3 regions of the Streptomyces sp. NPDC050509 genome follow, and region 2 is predicted to be linked to each of the others. Evidence: riboswitches for the same ligand, from Rfam matches in the RefSeq annotation. Region 2 holds a riboswitch; each other region holds the start of a gene.

Region 1 (9,761 bases), on a different contig from region 2:
AGCGGGATGTTCACATGGCGTACGCCCGTCAGCGCCACGTCCGCGCCGTCCAGCCGCAGATCGGCGGAGTTGCGGAAGTCGAAGATCGTGTGCAGACCGAGGCCGGTGAGAAAGGCGGCGTCCTCGACGCTCGCGTGGGCGAGATGCCCGCTGCGGTAGAGCGCGCCGTACCGCACCCGCCGTCCGTCCACGGCCGGCAGGCCGCCGACATCACGGAAGTTGCGCACCCCGGACAGCTCCGGCTCGGTGGACGGGACCTGCGGCGACTGCTGCGTCACGCCTGCTCCTCCGTGTCTGCCGTCGGCGTTGCTCGCCGGCGGAGTCGATTCCCGACCCTACGACATCCGTTCGCGCGCTCGTCAGTGCCGAGGAGCGGCTGCGGAGCGGCCGATGAGTGGCCGATGAGCGCGTGCATGCGGACAGCGCACGCGGGGATAAAACGCCCAAACAGTCCTCTGTCCGGATTGACTGATTCCGCACAACCTGCCCCGGTCGCGGGGGAGATGGGTGGCGGCTGGTGAGCAGGATCATATCCGTGACGTTCCGTGGTGACGGCGCGAAAGGGAAAGGCCACCTCGAAAGGGAATTGGGGAGCGGTCTCCACACAGGGTGACGGGCGATCTTCCGGCAACGGGACGTGTATGTCGCCGATGGAAAAGGGTGGCTTGTTCCGGCCGTCCCACTCGCCTACGTTCACCCTCAATCCGAGCGGAACGCCGAATCCTGCCGCCGCCTCGGGGACACCATCCACCCATTCACGCGTGGCAGGAGCGGGGGACCCAGGTAGTACGCCGTTCCGGTGCTCCGGCATCAGGGACGGCTCGGGGTGAAGTCGCGCACCACGCGCGGCCGGGCAGCTCCAGTCCGAACCCGACAGCTCACCTCGTAGGCGCCGGAGAGGACATCGCCATGCCCGCGAAGGGTAAGCACCGCCGCCCGAGGACCAACCCGTTCTCCCGCGGATTCATCGCCGCCGGAACAGGCGGCGCCGCCATCGCGCTGCCGCTCATCGGCGCCACCGGCGCACACGCGGCGCAGCAGGCCGCACCCGCCGCGGCCCCCCAGGCCGCACCCGCCACCGCGCACACCGCCCAGAACCTGCCCGCCGCCGCGCCGCGAGCGGATGCCGCGACGCAGGTGACGCGGTCGGCCGCCACGAAGGTGCGGACGTACGCGGTGGTCGCCGGTGACTACCTCTCCAAGATCGCCGACGAGCAGAACGTCCAGGGCGGCTGGCAGCGGCTGTACGAGGACAACCGCCAGGCCGTCGGCGGCGATCCCGCGCTGATCCACCCCGGCCTGAAGCTCACCCTCGGTGGCAAGGGCGCTTCCGCGCGCTCCGAGGCGCCCGCCCCCTCGAAGTCGTCGAAGTCCTCCGGGTCCTCCGAGTCGAAGTCCTCCGGGGCTTCGAAGTCCTCGAAGTCGTCGAAGTCCTCCTCGTCCGGCACGTCCTCCTCGGCGGCCAAGAGCGCGGCCCCCGCCGCCAACTCCGCGGCGCGGAGCAGCGCTTCCGGCTTCACCCTGCCGGTCGACGGCGTCGGCGTCGGTACGTCGTACCGCGCCGCGGGCGGAAGCTGGTCCAGCGGTTACCACACCGGTGTGGACTTCGTGGCCTCCACCGGCACCACCGTGAAGGCGGTCGGCGCGGGCACCGTCGTGTCCGCCGGCGCCGGCGGCTCGTACGGCAACCAGGTCGTCATCCGGCACGAGGACGGCATGTACTCCCAGTACGCCCACCTCTCCTCCCTCTCCGTCTCGGCCGGCCAGAGCGTCGGCTCGGGCCAGCAGATCGGTCTCTCCGGGGCCACCGGCAATGTGACGGGACCGCACCTGCACTTCGAGATCCGGACGGGACCGGACTACGGCTCGGACGTCGACCCGCTGGCCTTCCTCCGGCAGAACGGCGTCTCCATCTGATCCGCCCGCCTGATCAGTCCGGTCGGGCTGATCCGTCCGGCGACACCGTGACGCTTTTCGTCTCCACCGCGCGGCCCGGCACCGAATGTGCCGGGCCGCGCGGCTTTTCGCTATTCCCACTTGAAAGAAAATTGACCGATGGTGTTTCTCACCCCACGTCAACCCCTGCCTACGGTCGCGTAGGTCACATGGCCGGGTGGAAAATACCCTGCTGTGGCAGACGATTCGAGAGCAAGAACGAGAGCAAGAAAAGACAACATATTCGGGTCGTACGCGGCGATCGGTGACAGCTTCACGGAGGGCGTGGGAGATCCAGGACCCGACGGGCTGTTCGTCGGCTGGGCGGACCGGCTCGCGGTCCTGCTCGCCGACCAGCTTCCGGTCTCCGGTGCGACGGCCGACCCCGTCCACGGCGACTTCCGCTACGCGAACCTGGCCGTACGCGGCCGGCTCCTCGACCAGATTGTCGCCGAGCAGATCCCCCGGGCCAGGGAACTCGCCCCGGACCTGGTGACCTTCTGCGCGGGCGGCAACGACATCATCCGCCCCGGCACCGACCCCGACGATGTCGCCGAGCGCTTCGAGCGGGCCGTCGCCGACCTCACCGGCGCCGTCGGCACGGTCATGCTGACCACCGGCTTCGACACCCGCCGCGTGCCCGTACTGCGCCATCTGCGCGGCAAGATCGCCACGTTCAACGAACACACGCGGGCCATCGCCGACCGCTACGGCTGCCCCGTCCTCGACCTCTGGTCCTTCAGGACCGTCCAGGACCGGCGGGCCTGGGACGGTGACCGGCTGCATCTGTCGGCCGAGGGGCACACCCGCGTCGCGCTGCGCGCCGGGCAGGTGCTGGGCGTCGACGTACCCGCCGACCCGGACCAGCCGTGGCCGCCGCTGCCCCCGCGCGGCACGCTCGAAGTCCGGCGCGACGACATCCACTGGGCGCGCGAGTACCTGGTGCCCTGGATCGGGCGCAGGCTGCGCGGCGCCTCCTCCGGCGACCATATCGAGGCGAAGAGGCCGGACCTCCTGCCCCTGAAACACTGACGCGGCCTCCGGGTCCCGGGCGGCGGGGGCGGCGACGCGGGACCTCATGCCCCGCGTGACTCACGCCTCGCGTGACCTCACGCCCCCGCCGGGATCCGCTCCAGCACCCCGCCCGCGAAGACGTCGTACAGGGGCAGCGTCTCCAGATGGACATAGCCGATATGGCAGTCGCACACCGCCAGCGGACAGGCCCGCGGCGCGAGCGCGCGACGGTACGAGCCGTCGTAGAGATTGCCCAGCTCGGCGCGGACGAAGTGGCAGCGCCGTACCGTGCCCTCGCCGTCCACCGAGATCACCGACTCGCCCGTCCGGCACGGCAGCCCGGCCGAACGGTGCGGATGGCGGCTGTACGGGAACAGCGGGTCCAGCTCCGTCCACCGCGCGGCCTCCTCGTCCGTGTAGGAGTGCCCCTCGGCCGCGTTGATCCACAGGTAGACGTGTGGGGGCAGCTCCGCGCGCAGCCGGCGCGCGTGCTCCAGATGCGCGTCGAGGCCGACGACCCCCACGCTGAACCGGATACCGCGCTCCGCCAGCTCGTGGGCCTTCGTCAGGAAGCGGTCGTACGGCGTCTGCCCCGGGTGGTACGTGCACCACAGGGCGAGCTTCGCGGGGTCGGCGTCCGCCAGCCGGTCCGTACGGAAGCTGAGATTCGTCTGGACGGCCACCCGGCGGATGTGCGGCAGCAGCGACAGCTCGGTGAGCGCCCGCCGGTACCAGGAGCGGACCATCCCCTCGCCCCAGGGCGTGAACAGCACGGAGAGCCGGTCGTCCGTCGCGGCGGCGGCCCACGCGGTGAACCGCTCCAGGGCCGCCCGGTCGACGCGTAGCTGCTCGCTGCTGTCCCGCCGCTTGGCGAAGGGACAGTAGGGGCAGTCGTAGTCGCAGGAGGCGAGCGGCCCGCGGTAGAGGATCGTCAGATCCATGGGGCTCCCTTCAGATCGTGGTCCACTTCGGCGGGGGCCCGGGCCCGTCCGCGCCCGGGCGGTCTACTTCGATTCGTACGCGGCCATCGCGGCCCGTACGGAGGGTGAGAACAGCGCGGGCCCCAGCGCGTCGGAGTGCGCGAGCCCTTCGGGGGAGAGCCGCAGCAGCCCGGGGCCCGCACCCCTGTCCAGCCAGCCGAGGTCCGCGAACCGGTCCAGCTCCGCCCCGAAGTCCTCGCCCGGATCGGCGCCGAAACGCGCGCGGTACTCCGCCACCGCCATGCCCCGGGCCTGGAGCAGCGACTGGAGCAGATGGCGGCGGCGCGCCTCGTGCCCGTCGACGCGACGGCCCACCTCGGCGCGGGAGAAGTCCTCCGTCGCCGTGTAGGCGTCGATGATGGCCCGTATCGCGCGCATGTCGACGGCGTAGTCGAAGGAGTAGTGCAGGCGCGAGGTGTACGAGCGGGCCCCGCAGCCCAGGCCGATCATGCCGTCGGTCTGGCACGCGTGGTCGTCGGCGCCCTGCGGCGGCGCGTCCCGGCGGCGGAACATCCGCATGGACACCTGCTCGTACCCCTCGGCGAGGAGATGGTCGCGGCCCTGCCGGTAGAGAGCCAGCCGCTGCCGGTCCCACTCGGCGTCACTGGCCCGCGCCGAGCCTGCCGAGGCCGGTGAGCGGCCGTACGTACAGCGGGTAGAGATACAGCTCCTCGGGCCGCCAGGCGAGCGCGGCGTCCAGCGAGTGGCGCCAGGTCGCCGCGGTCTGGCCGTCGATGCCGTAGATGAGATCGATGTTGAGGACGGGGATCCGGGCGTCCCTGATCCGGCCGAGGGCGGCCTCGACCTCGTCGCGGCGCTGCGGGCGTACGGCGGCCCGCGCCTCCGCGTCCACGAAGCTCTGGACGCCGATGCTCAGCCGGGTGGCGCCCCGGTCGGCGAGGACCGCCAGCCGGTCCGCGGTCGCGGTGGCGGGGGAGGTCTCGACGGAGAGCGGGACGGCGCGCAGGTCGGCGCCCATCCGCTTCTCGGCGATGTCGCAGAGCCGCTCCAGCTCGCCCGCCTCCAGATAGGTGGGCGTGCCGCCGCCGAAGGCCGCGGCGGCGAACCGCACGGGCCCCTCCGCGCCCCCGGTCGCGTCCAGCGCGTCACGTACCGCTGTCGCCTGCCGGTCCAGCGCGTCCAGGTAGCGCGTCGTCAGCTCCCCGGGCGCGCCGATCCGGGTGAAGAGATTGCAGAACCCGCAGCGGACCTCGCAGAACGGGATGTGCAGATAGAGGGAGAGCGCGTCCTTGCTCTCACCGGCCCACTCGGCGGCCAGCGCTGGACGGTCGTCGAGCGGGCGGTACGCCGTCTTGTGCGGATAGGCGTAGACGTAGCTCTCGTACGGACGTGAGGTGGTGCCCGGGGGCGTGGGCGACGGCGATGTTTTCATGAGGCGGTCCCGTGCTCAAGGAAGAAGTGGGCGTACGGCACCGTCCAGACGGACGGGTGGCCCAGCCGGTGGCCGCTCCAGCCGTCGTCGCCGTAGGCGGTGCCGTGGTCGGAGCAGACGATCGCGAAGCACCGGCGGCGGCTGCTCGCGGCGGCGAAGAGCCGGCCGATGTGCCGGTCGACGTATTCGAGCGCGGCGGCGTGGGTGGCGCGGGTGTCGCCCGCCTCCTCTGTGGCGCCGGGCCGGTGGAACCAGTTGGGCTGGTGCAGCGCGGACACATTGACGAAGAGGAACAGCCGCCGCTCCCGGTCGAGTCCGGCGACGACCTGCTCGGCGCGGGCGATCTGCGCCTCGAAGGAGACCGGGGACGCCACGCCGAACTCCGGCTCCCAGTGGCTCTCCTGGAACATCCCGGGCAGGACGGAGCCGAGCGCGCCCTGCCGGTTGAAGAAACCGACCCCGCCGATACAGACCGTGCGGTAACCCGCCGCCGCGAGGCCCGCGACCAGGTCCGGTGTGTCGTGGACGAATGTCCTGGGGGCCGTCGACTCGCTGCCGCCGAAGCGCGCGGCGAACAGCCGGGGGTGCGGGCCCTGGGCCGCGGGTGTCGGCAGGAAACCGGCGAAGATCGCCTGGTGCGAGGCGTAGGTGAAGCTGCCGGGGGCGTGCCGCTCCTCCCAGCGGCCGGCCGGCAGATGGCGGGCGAGGTTCGGGATACGGCCCGCCGCGGCCAGCTCGCGCGCCACGTCGAAGCGCAGCGTGTCGAGGGTGACGAGCAGCAGGTCGTCGCGCCCGACGACCTCGTTCATGTCGGGGTTCGTGCCGGGGTTCGTGTAGGGGTTCACGTCGGGGTTCGTGCCGGGCGAAGGGGCGGGCGCGGGTGCCCCGGGGCGGGGCGACGTCATGCGGGACCTCCGCACGGCCGTGGACGCGCCGCGGTACGGTCCGCCCGCCGGGGCAGGGCCGCGAGCTGCGCCGCGTAGGTGTCCAGGCCCGCGGCTTCGCGCTCCGGCAGCCCGGTGAGGCCGGGCAGCAGGTCGCCGAAGGCGTTCACCTCGGCGATCGCGTACTGCCGCCAGTTCGGGGCGGGCAGCAGATCGACCCCCACGCAGTGGGTCGCGGGGAAGCGGGCCGCCGCCGCCTCGCACATCGTGAGAACGGCTGAGAAGCTGCCGCCCGCCGCGTCGATCGTGGACCGGACCGCGTCGAGATCGCCCCGGGCCCCGCCGAGATGGAGGTTGGTCATGGGCGAGGCGCTGGTACGGACGACCGCGTGCGTGGCGCGGCCCGCGACGACCACCACGCGCAGGTCGGCCGCGCGGCCGTCCTGTGTCCCCTTGGGCACCCACTGCTCGATGTGCAGCCCGTCGGGCGCGAGGGTGTCGATGATCGCCGCCACCTCGCGCTCGGCCGTGTAGCGGCGCACCCGCAGGGAGTTGAAGAGGCGGCCCGAGCCGTCCAGCTCCACGGAGGTGATGGCGCTCACCCGGCCGGGGCCCGCGGTCCGGACGGCGAGCACCCCGGACGCCGACGAGCCGTGGGCGATCTTGACGAACGCCCGGCGCAGCCCGGCCTCCGCCATCAGGGTCCGTACGTCGTCCCAGCCCGACACGGCGGGCGCCGTGGCGCCCGAGGTGGGCGACAGGGGGACCCGCACCCCCGCCTTGTCCAGCACCCCGTGGGTGAGGCGCTTGTCGAAGAGGACCGCCAGCTCGTCCGGGTCGTCGAGCAGCTCGGCCCCGGCGGCCGTGACCGCCCCGCCCAGGTCACGGGCGGCCGCCGTGAACCGCTCGTACCAGCGGCCCGTCCCCTCGACGCGGGTCTGGTCGTCCGTGCCGCGCAGCAGCCGGTCCACCTCGGGGTCCTCGCCGGGGGAGTCGAGCCGTACGGTCTCGCCGGCGCCGAATCCGGCCCGGCCGCGCAGCACGTCGAGCCAGCCGACCTCCCGGGCCGGTGCCAGCCCGGCGGCCCGAACGGCGTCCTGGAAGAGCGCGAGGCGGCGGTTGCCGGGGATCCCCACGACGGTCAGTCGCGGCTCCCGGTCCCGGCCGCTGGGGAAGGAACTCATCGGTTACTCCGCCACCGCCACGTAGCGGTGCTCCACGCCGTCGTCCCAGTCCTCCGCCTCCTCGACCTCGGAGAGGTCGACCTCCACCCCGGCCGCGCCGAGCGTGGCGAGGAGCCGCTCCCGCATCGGCTCGCTCACGAAGTGGTGGTGCAGGTCGAGCTTCTTGAGATGCGTGAGCGGCTGGCCCCCGAGGAGGGCTTCCGCGCCCTCGTCGCCGAGGGTGCCCATCGAGAGATCGAGACTCTCCAGACGGGCCACGACGGGGGCGCCGGACAGCGCGATCGCTATCTCGTCCTGGATGACGCTGTTGCGCAACGCCAGATGGCGCAGCCGGGGGAGGCGGGAGCCGGCCAGGATGGGCGCCAGGTCGGCCACGGTCGTGTCCGCGCCGTACTCGTCCGCGCCGAGCCAGAGGTCCAGACTCTCCAGCGCGGGCAGGTCGCTCGCGCCGATGTCCCGCACCACCGAGGAGCTCAGCCCGCCCGTCTCGATCCTGAGCGAGCGCAGCCGCTCGTGCCGTACGGCGGGGAACTCCAGGCCGTTGCCGCCGCGCGACCCGAACTCCTCCAGCTCGGGGAAGGCGTCCAGCAGCGGGCTGAGCAGCCCCTGGTTGATCCAGGAGATCTCGCAGTCCATGAACGTCATGTCACCGATGAACAGGGCACGCAGTCCGGGCAGCCGGTCGCGGGCGGCGACCAGGGCGGACACGACCGGCTCGGGACCCTCTTCGTACGCCTCGCTCCACGAACCGACGATCAGCGCCCGGACGCCGGTGGTGTCGACGCTCGCCGTGAAGCGGGCGAACGCCTCCTCCCAGGCCTCCGTCGACTCGTACGAACCGACCGAGATGCGCCAGGCCACCGCGTCCGGGTCCGGCAGCCCGTCGCTCCGATCGGCTTCGGGGAACCTGAACACGGGCAGGCCGTACAGCTTCTGCTGGTGGTGGTTGATGACCATGACGAACGCTCCAGACACCGGCGGGCAGTGATCGGCTGATGTGGAGAAGTTCTACCAAGCGCCACTGACAACTCCGGTCGGTGGGGCGAGGTCCGGGCGTCCGGAGCCCCGTTGTCAGACCCTCCCCTTAGCGTCGTTCACAGGTCGGCGCACCGGGCGTCGCCGGTCGAGGGGAGAGCCATGTTCCGACAGGGAGACGTACTCATCGTGCCCGTGGCGGAGGAGGCCGTGCCGTCGTACCTCGTGGACGCCGAGAAGGTGTCCGGTGAGCCGAGGGACGCACGCGGCCGGCTGGTCCTGGCGCTCGGCGAGGTCACCGGCCACGCCCACGCGATACCGGGCCCCGGCCGGCTGATCAGGGAGTCGGGTGACACGGCGGGGCCCGTGTTCCTGCACCTTCCGGACGGCGGACGGGTGGTGCACGAGGAACACGCGGCGATACCGCTGCCCAGGGGGTGGTTCCGGGTGGTGCGCCAGCGTGAGTACGTGCCGGGCGCGGTACGCGTCGTCGCGGACTGAGCGGGTGCGGAGGTGGCGGTGGGGGCGGTGACAGCGGTGCCGGCGGTGACGACGAACAGCGGACGGCCGGCAGGGACGACGGGGAGCGGAGCGATGACGATGAGCGACATGAACACATGGCGGGCCGTCGCGGCGGCGACGGGCGGTACGGACCGGCGCGCCGCCGAGCAGGGCGTACGGCTCGCCTACCGCAGGGCGGGGCTCCCGGAACCGGAGCGGATCGTCTGGGCCGGATCGCCGCTGGCCGGCGCGCGGGCCGCGCTGCTGCTCACCGGGGCCGGGCGGTCCGTGCGCGACGAGGTCCGTACGTACCCCTGGGCGGAGGAGCGGCGCAGGGCGCACGACACGCTGGGCCCGGACGGCTGGGCCCGGCACTGGAACGCCACCGGGGCCAGGCTCTGGGACACCACGCGGGCGCTCGCCGACCGGATACGCACCGGCGTCCTGGACGCGGTCGAGGAGGACACCGGGGAGAGCGTGGAGACCGGCCGGACCGCACCGGCCGGTGCGGTCGGGCAGACCGGTAAGGAGGGGCGGGACGGAACGGCAGGCGCGCTCGGCGCGCGGGCCACGATCCGTTCGGTGCTGCTGGACGCGGTGCTCGGCCAGCACGACGCGGCCTGGCTCGCCGCGTTCGACGGCCGCAGCGAGCGGCTGGAGGGGCTCGCCGAGGTGGCGCGGCACGCGGGCTGGTGGTGGCCGTACGAACACGCGGTGGTCATCTGCGAGCGCCCCGCCGTCCTCCACCGCGACGAGGCGGGACGGCTGGACCGGGGGGACGGCCCGGCGATCGCCTACCCGGACGGCTTCGCGCTGTACGCCTGGCGCGGCATGCCGGTCCCCGCCGCGTTCCTCGAAGAGCTGCCCTCGCTGACCCCCGAGCGGATCCGTGAGG
Region 2 (9,761 bases):
CCGTCGCCGATGTAGATGCCGGCATGGCTGGCGTCGTCGTAGAAGAAGACCAGATCGCCGGGGAGCAGGTCGTCGGTGGCGACGCGCGTGCCGGCGTTCACCTGCTCGCCGGTGGTGCGCGGCAGCTCGACGCCCGCCGCCCGCCACGCCGCCTGGGTCAGGCCCGAGGAGTCGTACGAACTCGGCCCCGAGGCACCCCAGACGTACGGCTTGCCGATCTGGGCGTCTGCGAAGGCGAGCACCTTCGCCGCCTTGGCCGCGTACGTGCCGGCGGTGTCGCCGCCCGTCCCGGCCTCCGTGCCGGTGCCGACGGCCGTGCCCGCGTTCGCGGTCGTGCCCATACCCGCGTCCGCGTCCGTGTTCGCGCCCGCGTCCGTGTCGGCCGACGAGGGCCGGGCGTGCGACCGGGGACGGGCGTGGGTCTGGGCCTGTCCCGCCTCGCGCCGGCGCTCCGCCTCCGCTTCGGCCTCCGCCTTGTCGCGGGCCTCCGCCTTGGCCTTCGCCTCCGCCGCGCGCCGGGTCTCTTCTTCCCTCTTGCGCTCCAGGGCGGCCAGCCGCGCCTGCTCCTCCGCGGTGAGCCGCGCCAGCAGCGAGCGGGCCTCGGCGAGCTTCTTCTGGATGCTCTCCTTGCTGGTCCGCAAGTATTCCGGTGACTCGTCCGGCGACTCCGGGCGTGTGGCCGCCCGGCCCGGTACCTTCGGCGGCTCGGTAGGCCGCGCCGGGTAGGCGGTGACGGTGCTCTGCTGACGGTCGGTCAGCCGGTCCGTCGTCTCCTCCGGTGCGACGCGCGCCTGCGGGGTGTCCGCGAACAGCACGGCGGCCGTCGGGGTGCCCGCGCCCTCCCTGTACTGCGCGGCCACGGAGGAACCGAGCGTACGGCGGGCCTCGTTCAGCTTGTCCGCGCTCTTGGCGACCCCGTCGATGCTCTTGGCGACACCGTCGATGACCCGGTCGACCGTGCGCTTCTGCTTGGCCGTCGTCTCCTTCGCCTTGGTGGCCTTGGTGAACGTCTGCGTCTCTCCACCGGCCTGGCGGTACAGGGCGTCGACCTTCTTCTGCACCTCTTCGACGGACGGTTTGGGTTCTGCGGGCGCGGCGTCCGCGCTTTGCGTCGACAGCAGCGTGACCGAGGCGATGGCGGCCGTCGTCACTCCGACCGCGGGGGAGCTGACGCGTTCTCCGCTACGGCTGCGCGACTTGCGATGCGACGCCAAGTTCGGCATCTCCTTCCGTGGACCGCCTACCGGGTTAGCTGTCGGGTTCGGGCGGAACGGAAGGCTGCCCTACGGGCCTTGAACGTTCGGCGAACGTACGGCCCGATTCACCCCGGTCGTGCAGAGTGGGTCCCCGGTTCCGAACTTCCTTGCGGAAAGCCCGGATTCGGCGTGGGCCGCCCGCTCGGCGCGGATCGCCGTCAGAGGTACGGGCTGCCTGATCGAGCACGCTAGCCAAGATGTGGCGCTGATGTGAAGGTGGATGGCCGATATGCCCGATACATTTCTGTGACCATTTCCTCGTGTGGAGTGCAAGGAGCCTCAATGCGGGGTATAGCATTACGCTGCGTATGTGAGTCGGGACCGTCCGGCGTGCCGGTGCGGCCCACCGGGCCGACTTCCCCGGCCGGCTTTCCCGGTCCGGCGCCGACTGTCAGTGCGGCGGCCTAGACTCGTTAAGCGATGAGCAGCCTCTTTGACGACAGTTTCCTGGCCGACCTCCAGCCCTCCGGCGACGAGCACCCCCCGCCGCCCGAGGACCGGGACGAGCACGCCCCGGAGCAGGTGCCCGACGACCTGTTCCAGGGCGCTTACGACGTGCCCCCGGCCCGGGATCCGTACCACCGCGACGGGGCGTCCCGTACGGTCATCGACCCTGCCGCGCTCCTCGAAGGGCTGAACGAGGAGCAGAGCGCGGCCGTCGTGCACACGGGATCGCCGCTGCTCATCGTCGCCGGGGCCGGATCCGGCAAGACCCGGGTGCTGACCCACCGGATCGCGCATCTGCTCGGCACCCGCAGCGTCCACCCCGGCCAGATACTGGCGATCACCTTCACCAACAAGGCCGCGGGCGAGATGAAGGAGCGCGTCGGGCAGCTCGTCGGCCCCCGCGCCCAGGCGATGTGGGTGCTGACCTTCCACAGCGCCTGCGTGCGGATCCTGCGGCGCGAGTCGAAGCGGCTCGGGTTCACCTCGTCGTTCTCGATCTACGACGCCGCCGACTCGAAGCGGCTGATGGCGCTGGTCTGCCGCGATCTGGATCTCGACCCCAAGCGCTATCCGCCGAAGTCCTTCAGCGCCAAGATCTCCAATCTGAAGAACGAGCTGATCGACGAGGAGACCTTCGCGGGGCAGGCCGTCGACGGTTTCGAGAAGACGCTGGCCGAGGCGTACCGGATGTACCAGGCGCGGCTGCGCGAGGCCAATGCCCTGGACTTCGACGACATCATCATGACCACCGTCCACCTGCTCCAGGCGTTCCCCGACGTCGCCGAGCACTACCGGCGCCGCTTCCGGCACGTCCTGGTGGACGAGTACCAGGACACGAACCACGCGCAGTACACCCTCGTACGCGAGCTGGTGGGCCCCTCCGGCGAGGGCGAGGACCCGGCCGAGCTGTGCGTCGTCGGCGACGCCGACCAGTCGATCTACGCCTTCCGCGGCGCCACCATCCGCAACATCCTCCAGTTCGAGGAGGACTACCCGGACGCGACGACGATCCTGCTGGAGCAGAACTACCGCTCCACCCAGACGATCCTCAGCGCCGCCAACGCGGTCATCGAGCGCAACGAGAGCCGCCGCCCGAAGAACCTGTGGACCAAGGCCGGCGCCGGCGCCCAGATCACCGGCTACGTCGCGGACACGGAGCACGACGAGGCGCAGTTCGTCGCCGACGAGATCGACCGGCTGACGGACGCGGGCGAGGCCAAGGCGGGCGATGTCGCCGTCTTCTACCGGACGAACGCGCAGTCCCGCGTCTTCGAGGAGATCTTCATCCGGGTCGGCCTGCCGTACAAGGTCGTCGGCGGAGTGCGCTTCTACGAGCGCAAGGAGGTCCGCGACGTCCTGGCCTATCTGCGGGTCCTCGCCAATCCGGAGGACAACGTACCGCTGCGCCGGATCCTCAATGTGCCCAAGCGCGGCATCGGGGACCGCGCGGAGGCCATGATCGACGCCCTCGCGCTCCGGGAGAAGATCACCTTCCCGCAGGCGCTGCGGCGCGTGGACGAGGCGTACGGCATGGCGGCCCGCTCCGCCAACGCCGTCAAGCGCTTCAACACGCTGATGGAGGAGTTGCGCACGATCGTCGAGTCGGGCGCAGGGCCTGCCACGGTCCTGGAGGCCGTGCTCGAACGGACCGGCTATCTGGCGGAGCTTCAGGCGTCGACCGACCCGCAGGACGAGACGCGGATCGAGAACTTGCAGGAACTGGCCTCGGTGGCGCTGGAGTTCGAACAGGAACGCAGCCAGGCCGCCGCGCGTGCCGACGACGGCGACGGCACGGAGGGAGGGACGGAGGGAGCGGGTGACGGGGACGGTACGGACGCTGCCGCCGCCCCGGCCGCGACCCCGACCCTCGCCGAGTTCCTGGAGAAGGTCGCGCTCGTCGCCGACTCCGACCAGATCCCCGACGAGGACGAGGACGGCTCCGGTGTCATCACCCTGATGACGCTGCACACCGCCAAGGGCCTCGAATTCCCGGTGGTGTTCCTGTCGGGCATGGAGGACGGCGTCTTCCCGCACATGCGCGCCCTCGGGCAGACGAAGGAGCTGGAGGAGGAGCGCCGTCTCGCGTACGTCGGCATCACGCGCGCCCGCGAACGGCTCTATCTGACGCGGTCGTCGATGCGCAGCGCCTGGGGACAGCCCTCGTACAACCCGGCGTCGCGGTTCCTGGAGGAGATCCCGGGACACCACCTGGAGTGGAAGCGCACCGGCGCGCAGATCCCGGCGGGTCCGACGTCCGGGATCACGTCGTCGCTCTCCTCCTCCGCGTCGCGCTCGCGGTCGGGCGGTGGGCCCTCGGGCTTCGCCACGCGGCGTGCGAGCGACAAGCCGGTGATCGCGCTGGCGGTGGGGGACCGGGTCACGCACGACCAGTTCGGCCTCGGCACGGTCATGGAGGTGACGGGCGTGGGCGCGGACGCGCAGGCGACGGTCGACTTCGGGGACGTCAAGCCCAAGCGGCTGCTGCTGCGGTACGCGCCGGTCGAGAAGTTGTAGGCACGGCGGCCGGGCCGGGCCCGTGTGGTGCGGCACGGCGCCGACGGCTCCGGCCGTCGGCGCGCCGTCGCTGTTACGTCGCCCGCTCCGTTACGTCGAGTCGAGGCTATGCCGGATTGAGGCTACGTCGGGTCGAGGCCGTGGCTGCGGAGCCAGGACAGCGGGTCGATCGCCGAGCCGCCGCCGGGCCGTACCTCGAAGTGCAGGTGCGGTCCGGTGGAGTTGCCGGAGTTGCCCGAGTAGGCGATCACGTCACCGGCCTTGACCGAACCGGAACGGATCTTCGTGCTGCTGAGGTGGCAGTACCAGGTCTCCGTGCCGTCCGCGGCGGTCACGATGGCCATGTTGCCGTAGGCGCTGTTGTACTGCGTGCGTACGGTGCCGTCGCTCGCGGCCATGACGGGCGTGCCGTACGACACGGGGAAGTCGATCCCGGTGTGCATGGACATCCAGTTGACGCCGGCCTGGCCGTAGTGCGCGCTGAGTCCGTTCTGCGAGACGGGGAGGGCGAACTTGGGGCGGGCCGCTTCCTTGCGCGCCGCCTCTTCCGCGGCCCGCTTCCGCTCCTCCGCTTTCCGTTCCTGGAGGTCGATCCGCTCCTGCGTGCGGCTGGCGCGGTCGCCGAAGTCGCGGGCGTCGGCGCTGAGCGCGGCGAGCTGCGTGTCCAGCTTGTTGTTGGCCGCCGCGGCGACGGGCTTGGCGGAGGCGGTGTCCTCGGCGGAGGCCGTCGTCGTGGAGTCGTCCTTGGTGTCCTCGCCGGTGAGCCCGCCGACGGAAGCGGCGGCGATGCCGGCGACGCCCATCACACAGGCGGAGGGCACGGCGACGGTGAGGATGGCCGAGCGCTTGGCGGGGGTACGGCGCCGGCCTCGGCTGCCGTTGCCGGCGCCGCCGGCCCGGCGGACGGGACGGGGGGTGATCGTCACCGCGGGCGTGGCCATCGTGGCCGCCGTGTGCAGCGCGTCGGGGTCGTCGTCCGGAGCGGCCGGCTCCACGGGGCTCTCGGACTCCGGGGCGAAGTCATCGGCGCCCGTGCGGTGTTCCGCCTCGGCGCCGGGGCCGGTCTCCGACGCGGCGTCCGTCTCGGTGGCCACGGTCTCGTAGCCGTGCTCGGCCTCGTAGGCCGGCTCCGCGCGGTAGCCGGACTCCGCGGTGTAGCCGGGGTCCGCCTTGTAACCGGGCTCCGCGTCGAAGGCCCGTTCAGGCTCGGGGCCGGGGGCGCCGTACGCGTACGAGGTGTCCTCGTGCGCCGTGCCCGATCCGTTCCAGGCGGTGGCGTCGTACGAACCGGTGTCGAACGTCGATGCCGACCACTGAGCGGTCGCCTCGTAGGCGAACGGTGCCGCTTCGAACGGTGCCGCTTCGAACTGGGCCGCTTCGAACTGTGCGGTTTCGAGTGCGGCGAGTTGCGCGGGGTCGAAGGTGGCCGTCGCTGTCGCCCCGGGCGTGTCGTAGCCGCCGTACTGGGCGCCGTCGAACGGCGTGTTGTCGAACTGGCCCGTGTCGCCAGGGCTGTTCGGCTGGACGGCCTGGTGCCAGGCGCCCGAACCCCACTCGCCCGTGGCGTCCCGCGGATAGCCGCTGTCGGCGGGGGCGTCGGGGGTGACGGTGGGCCACTGGCCGCTGGTGTCGTACGCCTGCGTGCCGTACGCGTCGTACCCGGTGGCCTGGTGGTGGGCGCCGGTGTCCCACTGGCCGCTGTCGTACGGGCCGGAGTGCCCGGCCTGCGGGTGTCCCACCTGGAGGTGGTCGCCCTGCACTTGGGCGCCCTGCATCTGGTCGACCTGCACGGTCGCGTACTGGCCGGTGGTGGCGGAAGTGTCGCCGTAGCCACCCGTGCCACCCGAACCGTCCGGCAGGGAGCCGAAGAGGGGATCTGTCTCGAAGCTGCCGTTCTGGTAACCGTCGTAAGCGGGGTACCCGGCGTGGGCGTGCTGGTCGTTCACCAACTTCTCTCTCGCCTCGGCAGCAGAACCAGGCTCTGGGAAATCCGGTCCTGTGTGGAAAGGGCCCCAGAGGGAAAGCAGTGGCCGCGACTGTACCCGGCGGTATGCGACGGCGACAATCTTCCGCGAGTTTCGTGCTTTACGGAAACGGGCATTCGGCCGTGTTTCGGCGAACTGTGGGCGCAGGCTTGGCCATACGTTCGAAATACGTTCGAGTGTGAGGGAGGAGCGAGGCGGTCCGGATCAGGCGACGGAGGCGGATCCGGATCCCTCGGCCGGGGGTGTCGGCACGGAACCTTCACCGGAACTGCCCATGGGCACGGCTTCTTCGAGCGCGTGCCGGATCCCGGCGGCCACCCCCGGATGAATCGGCAGGGCGAGATGACCGACACCGCTCACCAGGACGTTCTCCACGAGAAGGTCCGGATGTTCGATTCTGGCCGTGGCGACCGGCGCCATCAGGGGGTCGGCATCGCTCCAGAAGCTCACGAACCGCGTCCGGCAGCCGGGCGCGGGCTGCCGCAACTCCTCGATGACCGGCGATCCGGGGCGCATCTGCCGTACGACGGGATGGGCGTCGGCGAGCGGCACGGCCGTCGTGCCCTCGTGGGGCGTGCCCAGCGTGATCAGCGTGCGTACCCGGCTGTCACCGCCCATGCGCTGTACGTAGTACCGGGCGATCAGGCCGCCCAGGCTGTGCCCGACGACATCGACCCGCCGGTGGCCGGTGCGGGCACAGATCTCCTCGATGTGGCGGTCCAGCAGCTCGGCGGCCGTACGGATGTCGCAGGTCAGCGGTGAGTAGTTGAGCGAGACAAGATGCTGCCAGCCGTGCCGGGCCAGGGAGCGGCGCAGCAGGACGAAGACGGACCGGTTGTCCACGAAGCCGTGCAGCAGGACCACGGGCGGGTGGGAGCGGCCTTCGGTGGGCAGTGGGGACGCCTCGGGCGGCAGGGGAGCGGCGCGGCGCTCCTGGACGATTCCGGCCGGATAGAGGAAGAGATGCCCGGCGAAGATGGCCAGATCGAGCGCGCCCGCACGCAGCGGGGCGGCGAGGCGCAGGGTTGTGGCCAGGCTCAGGGGTGCGACGGCCGGATCCGCCGGGCGTACGCGGCTCAGTTGGCGCAGAAAGGGCGTCAGGAGGGGGGTGAACGGCGCGAACGGCGTGACCTTCATGGCCGACCTCCGAACGGCATACGGGAGGCGGCTCTGTCCCCCGTATGCCCTCATGGGGCGCCACGGCGACATGCCGGGAGCCGTCGGGTCGTGACGGCTCCGTCCGCGGCTCCCCTTGCGCCCGTTCCTGCCCGGCCGGGTGGGCCGGGTGGTGGCGGAACGGCGCAAAGCGAACATGTCCCATGTGTGATTTCCCCCTCGGCGGCCTCCGCGAAACGGCTGGTTGCGGGATGCTGTGGATAACGTTCGTTCACTACTCCGAGCCTTGGCGGGCGCGGGGGCCGTGCCAATGGCGGCGCAGTCGGTATGTGGAGGCAGTGATGGGTGTGACAGGTCCGATCCGTGTGGTGGTCGCCAAGCCGGGGCTCGACGGGCACGACCGGGGGGCCAAGGTGATCGCCCGGGCCCTGCGCGACGCGGGGATGGAGGTCATCTACACGGGGCTCCACCAGACGCCCGAGCAGATCGTGGACACCGCGATCCAGGAGGACGCCGACGCGATCGGCCTGTCCATCCTCTCGGGCGCCCACAACACGCTCTTCGCGAAGGTGATCGACCTGCTGAAGGAGCGGGACGCGGCGGACATCAAGGTCTTCGGCGGCGGCATCATCCCGGACGCGGACATCGCCCCGCTGAAGGAGAAGGGTGTCGCGGAGATCTTCACGCCGGGGGCGACGACGACCTCGATCGTCACCTGGGTCAAGGACAATGTCCGCCAGCCCGCGGGCGCGTGACGGAGCCCTGCACCTCCTGCACCTCCTGGCCCTGCGCATCGTGGCCGCGTATCGGCTCCAGTTCGGCGAGCATCAGGGCGCGCAGGCGCAGGGTGGACACCAGGCGCTGGAACGCCTCCGACCAGTAGCCGCCCGCGCCCGGTGACGCGCCTTCCGGTTCGTCGGGGGTCGCCGTGAGCAGTTCCAGCCTGCTCACCTCCGCCGGGTCCAGGCAGCGTTCCGCGAGGCCCATGACGCCGCTGAAGCTCCAGGGATAGCTGCCCGCGTCCCTCGCGATGTCGAGCGCGTCCACGACCGACCGGCCGAGCGCTCCCGACCAGGGCACCGCGCAGCCCCCGAGCAACTGGAACGCCTCCGGCAGGCCGTGCGCGGCGATGAACGCGGCCACCCAGTCGGCCCGTTCGGCCTCGGGCAGGGTGGCGAGCAGCTTCGCGCGCTCGGCGAGGGATGTCGTGCCGGGGCCGGCGTCGGGCGGGGCGGTGGGTGACCCGAGCAGCGCGGCCGACCAGCGCGCGTCCCTCTGTCGTACGGCTGCCCGGCACCACGCGGCGTGCAGTTCGTCCGCCCAGCCGTCCAGGACGGGCAGGGCGACGATCTCCTCGGGGGTCCGGCCGCCGAGCCTGGCCGGCCAACGCGACAGCGGGGCCGCCTCCACCAACTGACCCAGCCACCAGGACCGTTCGCCCCGGCCGCCGGGCGGAGCGGGGACCACTCCGTCGTGCTGCATGTCCGCGTCGCATTCGTGGGGCGCCTCGACCGTGATGACCTGTCCGCCGCCCGTACGGTCCATGCCGACGCAGGTGGCCGCGCGGGACGCCATCCGGGCCGCGAGCGCGGAACCGGGGAGCGCGGAGAGCAGTTCGGCCGCGGTGGAGCGCACATTGCGGCTGCGGTCCGACAACGCCAGTTCCAGGAAGGGCTCGTCCGCCGCGGTCAGCCCGTCGCGCAGCGAGTCGAGGAACATCAGCCGGTCCTCGGCGCGCTCGGTCGGCCAGGTCGAGGCGAGCAGCGCGCGCGCCGTCTCCGCGTCCCTGGCCCGTACGGCGGAGAGCAGTGCGATCCGCTCGGCGAACAGGCCCTCCTCCCAGAGCCGCCGCATCGCCTCCGGGTCCTGTGCGGCGGGCAGTACGGCGCCGCCGGACGCCCCGCGCAGCGCGAACTTCCACTCCGGATTGAGCCGGGCGAGCCAGAGCGCGCGCGGCCCGGCGAACGCCAGGGCCTGCGGCCGAAGATCGGTCCGCGCGCGGGCCGCGTCCAGCAGCGCGGGCAGCAGCGGCGCGGGCACGGCGTAACCGTGCGCGTTGGCCGCGGCGAGCCACTGCGGCAGCAGCTCCGTGAGGTCGGGCGCCGTACCGCGACGGCCCCCGCCGCCGCCCGTGGGCGCCGCCCGGTCGGCCAGAAGCTGCATGAGCCGCCGCTCCGCCGCCGTGGGCAGCCGCGCGCGGCCGTCGTGGGGCGCGCGGTCCGGGGGCGCGGCGGCGGGCGCGGGCAGCAGCCCCGCCCTGCGCCGTACGGTGTGCAGCGCGGCGGCGTCCAGCAGGGCGACCGGGGCGTCCTTGCCGGGGGACAGGGCCTCCGCGGGCGGCGTACGGCGGTCGGTGCCGAGCAGCGCCGAGGTGACGAGCCCTTCCCAGGAGGACTCCCAGGGCGCCGTTGCCGTTGCCGTTGCCGTTGCCGTTGTCGTTGGG
Region 3 (9,761 bases), on a different contig from region 2:
GGTCGTCGGCGCGCGGGTGGGCGACCACAAGCGGGTGCTGCGCGCCCTCGGGGAGCGGTTCGGCGGCCGTGACGAGGCGGGGCGCGGCGAGCAGACCTTCGACCTGCGCACCACGGTGCACGCCGTGACGGCTGTGGAGTCGGCGCTGCTCGACCTGCTGGGGCAGCATCTGGAGGTGCCGGTGGCCGCCCTGCTCGGGGACGGCAAGCAGCGCGACTCGGTACGTTTCCTCGGCTACCTCTTCTACGTCGGCGACCCCGGCAGGACCGATCTGGAGTACGTCAGGGAACCCGGCGCGGACGTGGAGTGGTACCGCCTGCGCCGCGAGGAGGCGCTGACCCCGGAGTCGATCGTCCGGCAGGCCGAGGCGACCTACGCGCGGTACGGCTTCCGGGACTTCAAGCTCAAGGGCGGTGTCCTGCCAGGAGCGGAGGAGGTCAAGGCCGTACGGGCGCTGAAGGAACGCTTCCCCGAGGCGCGGATCACCCTCGACCCCAACGGGGCCTGGTCGCTGCGGGAAGCCGTCGAACTGTGCCGGCCCCTGGTCGGCACGCTCGCGTACGCCGAGGATCCGTGCGGGGCCGAGGACGGCTTCTCCGGCCGGGAGATCCTGGCGGAGTTCCGCCGGGCCACCGGTCTGCCCACCGCGACCAACATGGTCGCGACGGACTGGCGTCAGCTCATCCACGCGATGGCGTTGCAGTCGGTCTCCATCCCGCTCGCGGACCCGCACTTCTGGACCATGCGGGGGTCGGTGCGGGTGGCCGAGCTCTGCCATGCGGCGGGCCTGACGTGGGGCTGCCACTCCAACAACCACTTCGACATCTCGCTGGCCATGATGGCCCATTGCGGGGCCGCCGCCCCGGGGGAGTACAACGCCCTGGACACCCACTGGATCTGGCAGGAGGGCATGGAGCGGCTGACCGTGGAGCCCCCGCGGATCACCGCCGGCGAGATCGCCGTCGACGACACCCCGGGTCTCGGCGTCGAGGTCGACATGGACCGGCTGCTCGCGGCCCATGAGCTGTACCTGGAGAAGAAACTCTCCGGCCGGGACGACGCCGCCGCGATGCGCTTTCTGGTGAAGGACTGGGAGTTCGACGGCAAGCGCCCCTGCCTGGTGAGGTGAACCGGCCCGCAGGAAGTGACGCGTGAATCGACATGCCGTCAGGAGAATGAATGGCGCGGTGAATTCGGTGGCGTCCCCGGTCAATTCCCGCAGGGTGTCGGCAGTTGTCGGGGTGTCGGGTGGAGGGGTGCGGGATCCCGGCAACCCGACGGGACCCATTGATGGGCCTTTGTCGGAATTGACCGTTAGGTGGATATGGGTGTGATTAGTGTGGCTTGCTCTCTCTAACGCCTTTTGCCTGTCCGATAATTCCGTTACGTTCGTGACCTGCGTCATACTCCTGGCGGCGGGTGGGCGGGGCGAGGTGGGCGCTTTCTCTCGCAGGGGAGGAAAGTTGAGTTCCCGGGACCCCTCCGGAAAGGCGATTGCGCCGCCTTTGCGGAACTTGTGCGGCCCTGATTTCTCGCTTACGTTCACGTCCATCCGGATGGACCGCCAAATCCTGCCGCCGTCCGGAATCCCACACACCTATCCGTCAGAAGGCAGGAGCGGGGGACCCAGGTAAGTCGCCGGTCCGGAATTTCCGGAACGGCTCGGGGTGAAGCCGTACGCACCGTCGTACGGCCGGGCATCTCCAGCCCGAACCCGACAGCTCACCTCGCAGGCGACGGAGAGGAATTCGTCGTGCCCAGAAACGCCAAGCACCGCCGTTCCAGAGCTGGCTCCATCGCCCGTCGCCTCGTCGCGGTGGGTGCCGGGGGCGCCGCCCTCGCGATTCCGCTGGTGTCCGCGGCCACCGCCCAGGCGGCGGAGGCCCCCGCCGCCCCGGCGAAGACCACCACCTACGTCGTGGTCTCCGGCGACTCCCTGTCCAAGATCGCGCACGCGCACTCGGTCAGCGGCGGCTGGAAGAAGCTGTACGAGGACAACCGGAGCGCCGTCGGCGCCGACCCGTCGCACGTACTCCCCGGCCTGAAGCTGACCCTCAAGGGGAAGGCCCCGGCCACCGCCGCCAAGACGGCCACCACGGCGAGCACGAAGTCCGGTACGAACGGCTCCGTCACCCAGGCCGCCACGAAGACGTACAGCGACAACCTGGACGGCTGGATCCGCGAGTCGCTCGACGTCATGGCCCAGCACGGGATCCCCGGCACCTACGAGGGCATCCACCGCAACATCATTCGTGAGTCCGGGGGCGACCCGAACGCCATCAACAACTGGGACATCAACGCCCAGAACGGCGTTCCGTCCAAGGGCCTGCTCCAGGTCATCGCCCCGACGTTCCAGGCGTACCACGTGCCCGGTACGTCGACGGACAGCTACGACCCGGTCGCCAACATCACGGCCGCGTGCAACTACGCCGCCGACCGGTACGGCTCGATCGACAACGTGAACGGTCCCTACTAGACCGGACCGGCGTCGCGCAGCGCGCTGAACACACCGGCCCCGGCCCCGCCGTCCTACGACGTCGGGGCCGGGGCCGGTTCCCGTACCCCACGCGACGCCTGTGCCCCACAGGGCACCCGTGTCACACGCGTCGCGCGCGCAGCTCCCGTACCCCCGCCACCGCCAGCACGAGCGCCGTCGCGCCCAGGGACCACAGGAGCTGCGGGCGGGCCGCGTCATCGGTGAGCATCAGGACGAACACCGTCGCGATCGCGGCGAGCGTCACCCAGGTCAGGCCGGGGAAGAGCCACATCCTCAGGACCAGGCGCTCCGGCGCCTCCCGCTCGATGCGCGGGCGCAGCCGGAGCTGCGACACGGCGATCATCGCCCAGACGAAGAGCAGCACCGCGCCGACCGCGTTGAGCATGTACAGGAAGACCGTGTCGGGCCACTTCAGATTGAGCAGTACGGAGACGAACCCGAACGCCACCGACGCCAGCACCGCCCGCCGCGGCACACCCGCGCCGCCCACCTTCAGCAGGGCCTTCGGCGCCTCGCCCCGTTCGGCCAGGGAGAAGACCATCCGGGACGAGCCGTAGAGGTTGGCGTTGAGCGCCGAGAGCAGCGCCACGAAGACCACGATGTTCATGATCTGTCCGGCCGACGGGATACCGATCGCGTCGAGGACGGTGACGTACGGGCTGAGCCCCGCCTTCTGCGCCGTCCAGGGCAGCACGGTCACGATGACCGCCATCGAGCCGACGTAGAAGAACAGGATCCGGAAGACCGCGCTGCGCACCGCGCGCGCCACCGAGCGCACCGGGTCGTCGGACTCGGCCGCCGCGATCGTGACGACCTCCAGACCGCCGAAGGCGAAGATCACGGCGAGCACCCCGGAGGTGACGCCCTGCCATCCGTTCGGGAGGAAGCCGCCCTGTCCGGTGAGGTGGGCGAGACCGGCCGGGCTGGTGTCGGGCAGGACGCCGAAGATCGCGAGCAGCCCCAGAACCAGGAACGCGACGATCGCGAAGACCTTCAGGGCCGCGAAGTAGAACTCGAACTCGCCGAAGTTCTTCACGGCCGCGAGGTTCGCGCCGGTGAAGACGACCATGAAGACCAGGACCCAGGCCCACTGCGGTACGGAGGGCAGCCAGCCGTTCGCGATCTGCGCCGCGCCCGTCGCCTCCACGGCGAGCACGACGACCAGCAGGAACCAGTACAGCCAGCCGACGCTGAACCCCGCCCACCGGCCGAGCGCGCGCTCGGCGTGCACGGAGAACGAGCCCGACGCGGGCATCGCGGTCGACATCTCGCCCAGCATCCGCATCACGCACATCGCGAGCACGCCCGCGATCAGATACGAGACGACGATCCCGGGACCGGCCAGCGCGATCCCGGCGCCGGAGCCGACGAAGAGCCCGGCGCCGATGACACCGCCGAGCCCGAGCATGGTGAGGTGGCGCTGCTTGAGCCCGCCGGCCAGTGGTTCGCCGGACGGGGACGCGGCCGGCGTGGCCGGGGGAGGAGCGGGGAGTCGGTCGTGCATGGGGTGGGTCCAGACTGCTTTCCGGGCTGGTGGCTACGGAGACGGTGCGGCCCTGGCAGTGTCTCCGGACCGCCCCCGTCCAGGCAAAACGATTCCGGAGGCCGGACGCCGGACGACCGGCACGGGGCGGATGCCCGACGACCGGCACCCCGAGATGCCCGCGGGCGTCCGCCTCGTGCCCGCGGGCGTCCGGCTCAGCGCAGCCACGCCTCGTACGACATCACGGAGCCCGCCGTGACCCGGTAGCGGGCGATGTCCCGGGTGTACGTGATCTCCATGCCGAGCACCCGGCCGTCGCGCGGGTCGAGGATCACCAGGCGCCGTAGGGGCTCCCCCCGGTCCGCGGGGGAGTCGTACACATACGCCAGGCCCGTTCTGCCCAGCCGGTCGGTGACCGTTCCCGCGGGGCGCAGGCCGGGCTCGGCGGCCAGGACGCCGACGAGCGCGGCGGTCTCCCGGGGGCCGGGGGTCCACGCCTTGAGGTAGGCGGAGACGGCGTCCAGCAGGGCCGGAAGGCCGGGAGGGTCCGGCAGACGCGCGCCGTGCAGCAGATACGCGCGCAGCCCGGTCACGGTGTGCGGCGGGCTCTCGGGGTACGACGTGTCCGGCGCGTTGCCCGCGAGCCGCGTGGTCTCGCTCAGCACGGTGCGGTCGCCGACCGCGGGTCCGTCGCCGGTGAGGACGGGCCGCCCCGGACGCCTCGGGTCGGTGGCCACCACCGTCTCCGTCCAACTGCCGTCGTGGTGACGGCGCGTGGTCCGCTCCTCGGCCACGGTGACCGGGGCGGCGCTGCCGTCGTCCCGCAGTCCCATGCTCCACGTCTGGACGTCCGTTCCCGGGAGGGGCGCTGCCGTACGGTTCGCCGCCGCCCGGCGGACCCGCTCGGCCAGCTCGGCCAGCGGTACGGCGGGCGCGCCGGCGTCGACGCTCAGCGGGGAGGGCGCATCCACCGCGCTCCTGGTGGCCGCACCGCCGAACAGCACGGCCAGCGCCACCACCGCCGCGGTCGCAGCCGTCGCCGTCGCGAGACCCCACGCGGTACGCCGCCGGCACCGCGCCCGGCCCTCGCGCAGCAGCCGGTTCAGCCGCCGCTCCGCCTCGGCGGACAGCGGGCGGTCCCGCCAGGGGCCCTCGTCGGCGGGCGCCGGGTCGGCGGCCCGCAGCAGGTCGATCTCGTCGGTCATGGGCGCTGCCTCTCCGCGGCGTCGGGAACGGTGGTGGTCGCGTCGGGAACGGCCCGGTGGACGGGCAGCGCGTCGATACGCTCGCGCAGCCGCCGGCGCGCCCGGTGGACGCGCATCGTCGCCGCGTGGGTGCTGCAGCCGACGACGACCGCGATGTCGCGCGCCTCCAGCCCCTCCCAGGCGGTGAGCCGCAGGACCTCCTGGTCCGCCTCCGGAAGCTGGGCCAGCGCGTCGTGCACCCAGTCGCCCGGTGTTCCGGCGGCCGGGCTGTCCACGACGTGCGCGCGGTGCGCCACCGTGTGGTGGCCGATCCGCTGGAGGAGCCGCCGGTGACGGCCCGCCCCGCGCACGGCGTTGGCCAGGCAGTACCGGGCCACTCCGTACAGCCAGGGCAGCGGTTCGGCCGGCAGCTCGTGGCGGCGTCGCCAGGCCACCACGAAGACGTCGGCGACGACCTCCTCCACGTCGGCTCTCTGGCTGCCCAGTCGCCGGGCAACGAAGCGGCTGACCACCCAGTAGTGCGCGCGATAGGCAGCGGCGAAAGGCTCTTCGTCGCTCATGTCCGTCCTGTGTCCGGGCGGCCCCACGTCCTCACCGACCCCTCATTCGTGTGACCCAGGTCTCATATCGCCCGTTCCGGTGAGGGGCGGCCGGGCACCGGACATGACCAGGACATGAACAGCTCCGTAGAACGCCAACAGCCGGGCAATGCGGTCATGTGGTGGTCAACCACCACGGATCGCGGCACGAGCGGCGCGATAGGTCCGAACGCGGTGGCAGGGTGACGGCGAAGGACGCGGCCGAACCCTCGCCGCCCGAGGAGACCGCGGTGGGCCTCCGGCAGATCGAGGGGTACCTCCTGCTGACCGCCGCGCACACCAAGGGCGAGGAGCGGGCCCGCAGGATCGCCGACCGGCTGGAGTGGATGACGGCGGATCAGCGCCAGGTCTTCGAACAGCTCTATCTCCAGGACCACAGGGAGATCACCCAGGAGTCGCTGTGCCGCGTCACCCACCGTTCCGCCGAACTGCGCGCGGAGTACGAGCGGCGCTACACCCGCCTGCGGCGGCGGCTGGTCGCCGGTCATCTGGTGGCGCTGGCGGTCTGTCTGTTCGTGCTGTTCTGACGGTACGCCGGCCACCCGCCCCGGCCGCCCCCCCCGATCAGGCATCAGGCATCAGGCAGAGCGGCCGGGCCGGTGAGCCCTACACGTCGAGCGGCGGCCGGTGACTCGGAGAGCCGGCGATGCTGCCGCCGGTCCTGGTGACCGTGGGGTCGAACTCGGTGATGGTGAGCTGGAATCCGACCGGACGGCGGGCGGCGAGCGGCTCCAGGTGCTTCTCCGCCGCCGCGAACAACTCGTCCGCTATCCGGCCCCTGACCTCCTCGGGGCGGCCGGGTGCGATCGTCAGTCTGATCTGCACATGGCCGTTGTCCGGCCCGGCCTCCGGACGGTCGCCGACCCGGGCGGCGGTCGCCGGCATGGCGAGGGTACGGGTGCCCCAGCGGGGGAAGACGCCCAGGCCGAGGGCGGTCTCGTGCAGGATGTCGAGGAGGGTGTCGACGTCCAACTCCTCGGCCAGGTTCGGGGTGTACTCGACGATGATGTGCGGCACCTTCGGATCTCGCTTTCGTATCCGTACGGGAGACGCCGGCGCCCCGGCGATACCGTGAGTCTGCACGCCTCGCGTACGGACCCGCGTACCGCCGGGGCGAACACGGGCCACCGGATTCCGCGCCGCTCGGAGCCTGTCGCCCGCTCGGAGGTCACCCGACAGGCTCTCAGGCGAACTTGTCGCTCACCGACTCGTAGACCGCCTTCGCCCCGGCGCCGAGGTGCGGCCCCGCCAGCCAGGTCTGCTCGCTCGGACCGATCGACGTGTTGCTCACCAGCGCGGGCAGCCCCTTCGCGTCCTCGATGAACCAGCCGCCGCCGGAGGAGCCCCCGGTCATGGTGCAGCCGATCCGGTACAGCGACGGCTGGTCGTCCCTGACCGAGAGCCTGCCGGGGCGGCCCCGGCAGGTGAACATCCGCTCGCCGTCGAAGGGCGGCGACGCCGGATACCCCCAGACGCCCATCCCCGCGATCTTCGTCGCCGACGGCGCGTCGAACATGACGCGGGACGCGCCGCCGACCGTCTCCTCCAGTGACCCGAAACCGCTCCCCGCGGGCTTCTTCACATGGAGCACGGCGAAGTCGAACGGCGAACCCCTGCCGCCCGACGGGGTCCCCTCGGAGATCCACTGCGGCGAGGTCTGCGCCCAGTCCGCCCACCAGATCCCGAACGGCGCGAGCTGACTCTTGCGCACCCCCGACAGGGCCGCGCCCTCCAGCCCCTCGTCGTTGTAGGACGGGACGAAGACGATGTTGCGGAACCAGCCGCCCTTCGCCCCCGCGTGCACACAGTGCCCGGCCGTCCACACCAGGTTCGAGGCGCCGGGGTTCGCCGGGTCCGTCACCACCGTCGCGGAGCAGACCGAGGGCCCCTCGGGGGTGTCGAAGAAGAGCTTGCCGACCATCGGGGCGTTGTCGCGGTACGAGACGGGCGCGGGCTCGGCGGCGACGGGCTCCGGCTCCGGGTCGGAGACGCCCGCGTCCTCGAACTCCCCGTCCACGGGCCGGTCCGTACTGGTGCCCTGGAGCATCCGGCCCGGAATCCACAGCCCCTCGATGACCGGGTTGAAGAACGCGGCGGCCTCCCGGGCCCAGTCCGCGGCGTCCCAGTCGCGCCAGCCACCCTCGCGCCACCCGTCCGGAGCGTCGGAGCCGACGGCCCCGGCGGGCCCGGTGTCCCCCGCGGACCCGGCGCCTCCGGCGGACCCGGTACCCGTGCTTCCGGCGGGCGCGGAGCAGGCAGTGGCGCAGATCGCCAGTAAGGCGAGCATGCAGGCCATGAGCATCACCGGGCGGTGCCTGGAGCGCATGGATCGTTCCTCCGGTCCCTCAAGTGCGTCGAACGGTGTACGCACGGGGCCCGGGTTGGTACGGAGTCCGGCGACAACCTGTCTTGAGGAGGTAGTACGTGGTGGAGCCCGCCCCGGTTCAAGACACCGCCGCGCGGCGGCCGGAGCTCCTTCGCGGACCCGACTGGGGCCTGTATCGAATGTGCTGGGCACAGCCACTCATTGATGGCCGCTACGAGGACGGTCGCCTCGTAGCGGACCGCGAGCTTGCCGTATCCCGTGGCCACGGCGCGGTGCCTTTCGAGCCGATTGATACCGCATTCAACCGCGTGCCGAGCCTTGCAGTCCTCCGGGGCGAACGTCGGTGGACGGCCGCCGTGGGAGCCGAGTTTCTTGCGGGAGGCGTACGCCTTGTCGGCGCGCACCCGCCTCGGCCGGGTACGCGGTCGGCCCGGCCCCGGTCGGGGCACCCTGATGCGGCCCAGGACGACGTCGAACTGCGGGGAGTCTCCACGCTGCCCGGCGGTGATCACGATGGACATGGGCTTCTGGCCCTGCTCGACGGCCAAGTGCAGCTTGGTGGTCAGGCCGCCGCGCGAGCGCCCGATGCCGTGGTCGTCGGGCTCCGTGGAGACGCCGCCGGGCGGCTCCTTCTGCAAGTCCCCTTTCCTCGCTCCGGCGGCGGAACAGGTCGTACACCCGGCCCCGCGGTCCGTACTCCTCCGGCATGTCCCGCCACGGAATGCCTGTGCGCACTCGGAACCGTATGCCGTCGATCAGCTTTCGTCGGGTCCATATCGGCGGTCGGCCCGGCCTCTTGCCCTGCGGCAACAGGGGTTCCGGTACCGCCCATTGCTCGTCTGCCGGATCTCCACGCGACACGAACCAAGATCATGGCATGGTCAAGATCCTCTCTTGATGCACGACCTCAGTCGAGGAAGTCCAGCACCCGGCGCCAGGTCAGCTCGGCTGCGGCCGGGTCATGGTCGGGAAGGTCGCGGTCGGTGTAGAAGTGGCCGGCGCCCGGATAGCGGAAAACCTCCAGGTCGACGCTCCTCTCCCGTGCCGCTTGGCAGAGCGCGGCAACGCGCTCGGGCGGCGCGAACTCGTCCGGTTCAGCGGCGTGCAACTGCACCCTGAGACCTGGACGAACGGATGCGGGAAGGTCGGCGGTGGCGTGCAGGAGAAGAACGCCGACGGCAGCGGGGCGCTCGGGCCAGAGATCGGCGACGACACCTGCGCCCATGGAAACACCGGCGAGTACGGTCTCGTCCGGCATACCCCTGAGGGCCTGCCGGGCGCGTTTTACCACCGCCGCCCAGCCGACCCGGTCGACCAGCTGAAATCCCTGGTCGAGGGTCACCGCGGTCTCGCCGCCGAAGAGGTCGGGCGTAACGACCTCATGCCCGGCGCGACACAGCCGCTCGGCGGCGCGAAGTTCGGCTGGGCGCAGGCCGAGAACTGAGTGGAACAACGCGATGTGAGCCATGGTGTCATCGTGCCGCACCGCGACTCCAGCCTGCCGCGACTGCCCGCTGCGGCGGCAGAAACCCCGCGTCGGTCGAGATCACCTGGCAAACGGTCAAGATCGCCTGCCAGGGGACACGGTGATGACCTGTCGCAGCCAAGGTTGAGCGTTCATCACTGAATGGTGAGCACCGACCGGGGGAGC

The links. A riboswitch is a leader RNA that binds a small molecule or an ion and turns the genes downstream of it on or off. The one in region 2 is predicted to bind cyclic di-AMP.
Region 1: another riboswitch for cyclic di-AMP. It lies ahead of ACIBJC_RS03095 (peptidoglycan DD-metalloendopeptidase family protein); the one in region 2 lies ahead of ACIBJC_RS10950 (C40 family peptidase).
Region 3: another riboswitch for cyclic di-AMP. It lies ahead of ACIBJC_RS32575 (transglycosylase SLT domain-containing protein); the one in region 2 lies ahead of ACIBJC_RS10950 (C40 family peptidase).

Annotation. Positions count from the first base shown of each region.
Region 1 covers NZ_JBITHL010000001.1:799,979-809,739, reverse strand. The annotation lists gene ACIBJC_RS03100 (tyrosine-protein phosphatase) at 1-278, opposite strand, end outside; cyclic di-AMP (ydaO/yuaA leader) riboswitch at 739-905, shown strand; gene ACIBJC_RS03095 (peptidoglycan DD-metalloendopeptidase family protein) at 910-1,917, shown strand; gene ACIBJC_RS03090 (SGNH/GDSL hydrolase family protein) at 2,131-2,967, shown strand; gene ACIBJC_RS03085 (STM4011 family radical SAM protein) at 3,045-3,890, opposite strand; partial or broken gene ACIBJC_RS03080 (STM4012 family radical SAM protein) at 3,954-5,322, opposite strand; gene ACIBJC_RS03075 (STM4013/SEN3800 family hydrolase) at 5,319-6,131, opposite strand; gene ACIBJC_RS03070 (STM4014 family protein) at 6,224-7,390, opposite strand; gene ACIBJC_RS03065 (STM4015 family protein) at 7,394-8,347, opposite strand; gene ACIBJC_RS03060 (hypothetical protein) at 8,528-8,866, shown strand; gene ACIBJC_RS03055 (DUF6745 domain-containing protein) at 8,966-9,761, shown strand, end outside.
Region 2 covers NZ_JBITHL010000003.1:397,580-407,340, forward strand. The annotation lists gene ACIBJC_RS10950 (C40 family peptidase) at 1-1,223, opposite strand, end outside; cyclic di-AMP (ydaO/yuaA leader) riboswitch at 1,222-1,396, opposite strand; gene ACIBJC_RS10955 (ATP-dependent DNA helicase) at 1,677-4,217, shown strand; gene ACIBJC_RS10960 (peptidoglycan DD-metalloendopeptidase family protein) at 4,340-6,163, opposite strand; gene ACIBJC_RS10965 (esterase/lipase family protein) at 6,407-7,339, opposite strand; gene ACIBJC_RS10970 (cobalamin B12-binding domain-containing protein) at 7,660-8,073, shown strand; gene ACIBJC_RS10975 (DUF5691 domain-containing protein) at 8,039-9,761, opposite strand, start outside.
Region 3 covers NZ_JBITHL010000014.1:96,059-105,819, reverse strand. The annotation lists gene ACIBJC_RS32580 (enolase C-terminal domain-like protein) at 1-1,129, shown strand, start outside; cyclic di-AMP (ydaO/yuaA leader) riboswitch at 1,585-1,749, shown strand; gene ACIBJC_RS32575 (transglycosylase SLT domain-containing protein) at 1,754-2,476, shown strand; gene ACIBJC_RS32570 (amino acid permease) at 2,598-4,001, opposite strand; gene ACIBJC_RS32565 (CU044_5270 family protein) at 4,196-5,185, opposite strand; gene ACIBJC_RS32560 (RNA polymerase sigma factor) at 5,182-5,745, opposite strand; gene ACIBJC_RS32555 (hypothetical protein) at 5,967-6,311, shown strand; gene ACIBJC_RS32550 (hypothetical protein) at 6,391-6,801, opposite strand; gene ACIBJC_RS32545 (trypsin-like serine peptidase) at 6,968-8,110, opposite strand; partial or broken gene ACIBJC_RS32540 (transposase) at 8,302-8,971, opposite strand; gene ACIBJC_RS32535 (dienelactone hydrolase family protein) at 9,018-9,578, opposite strand.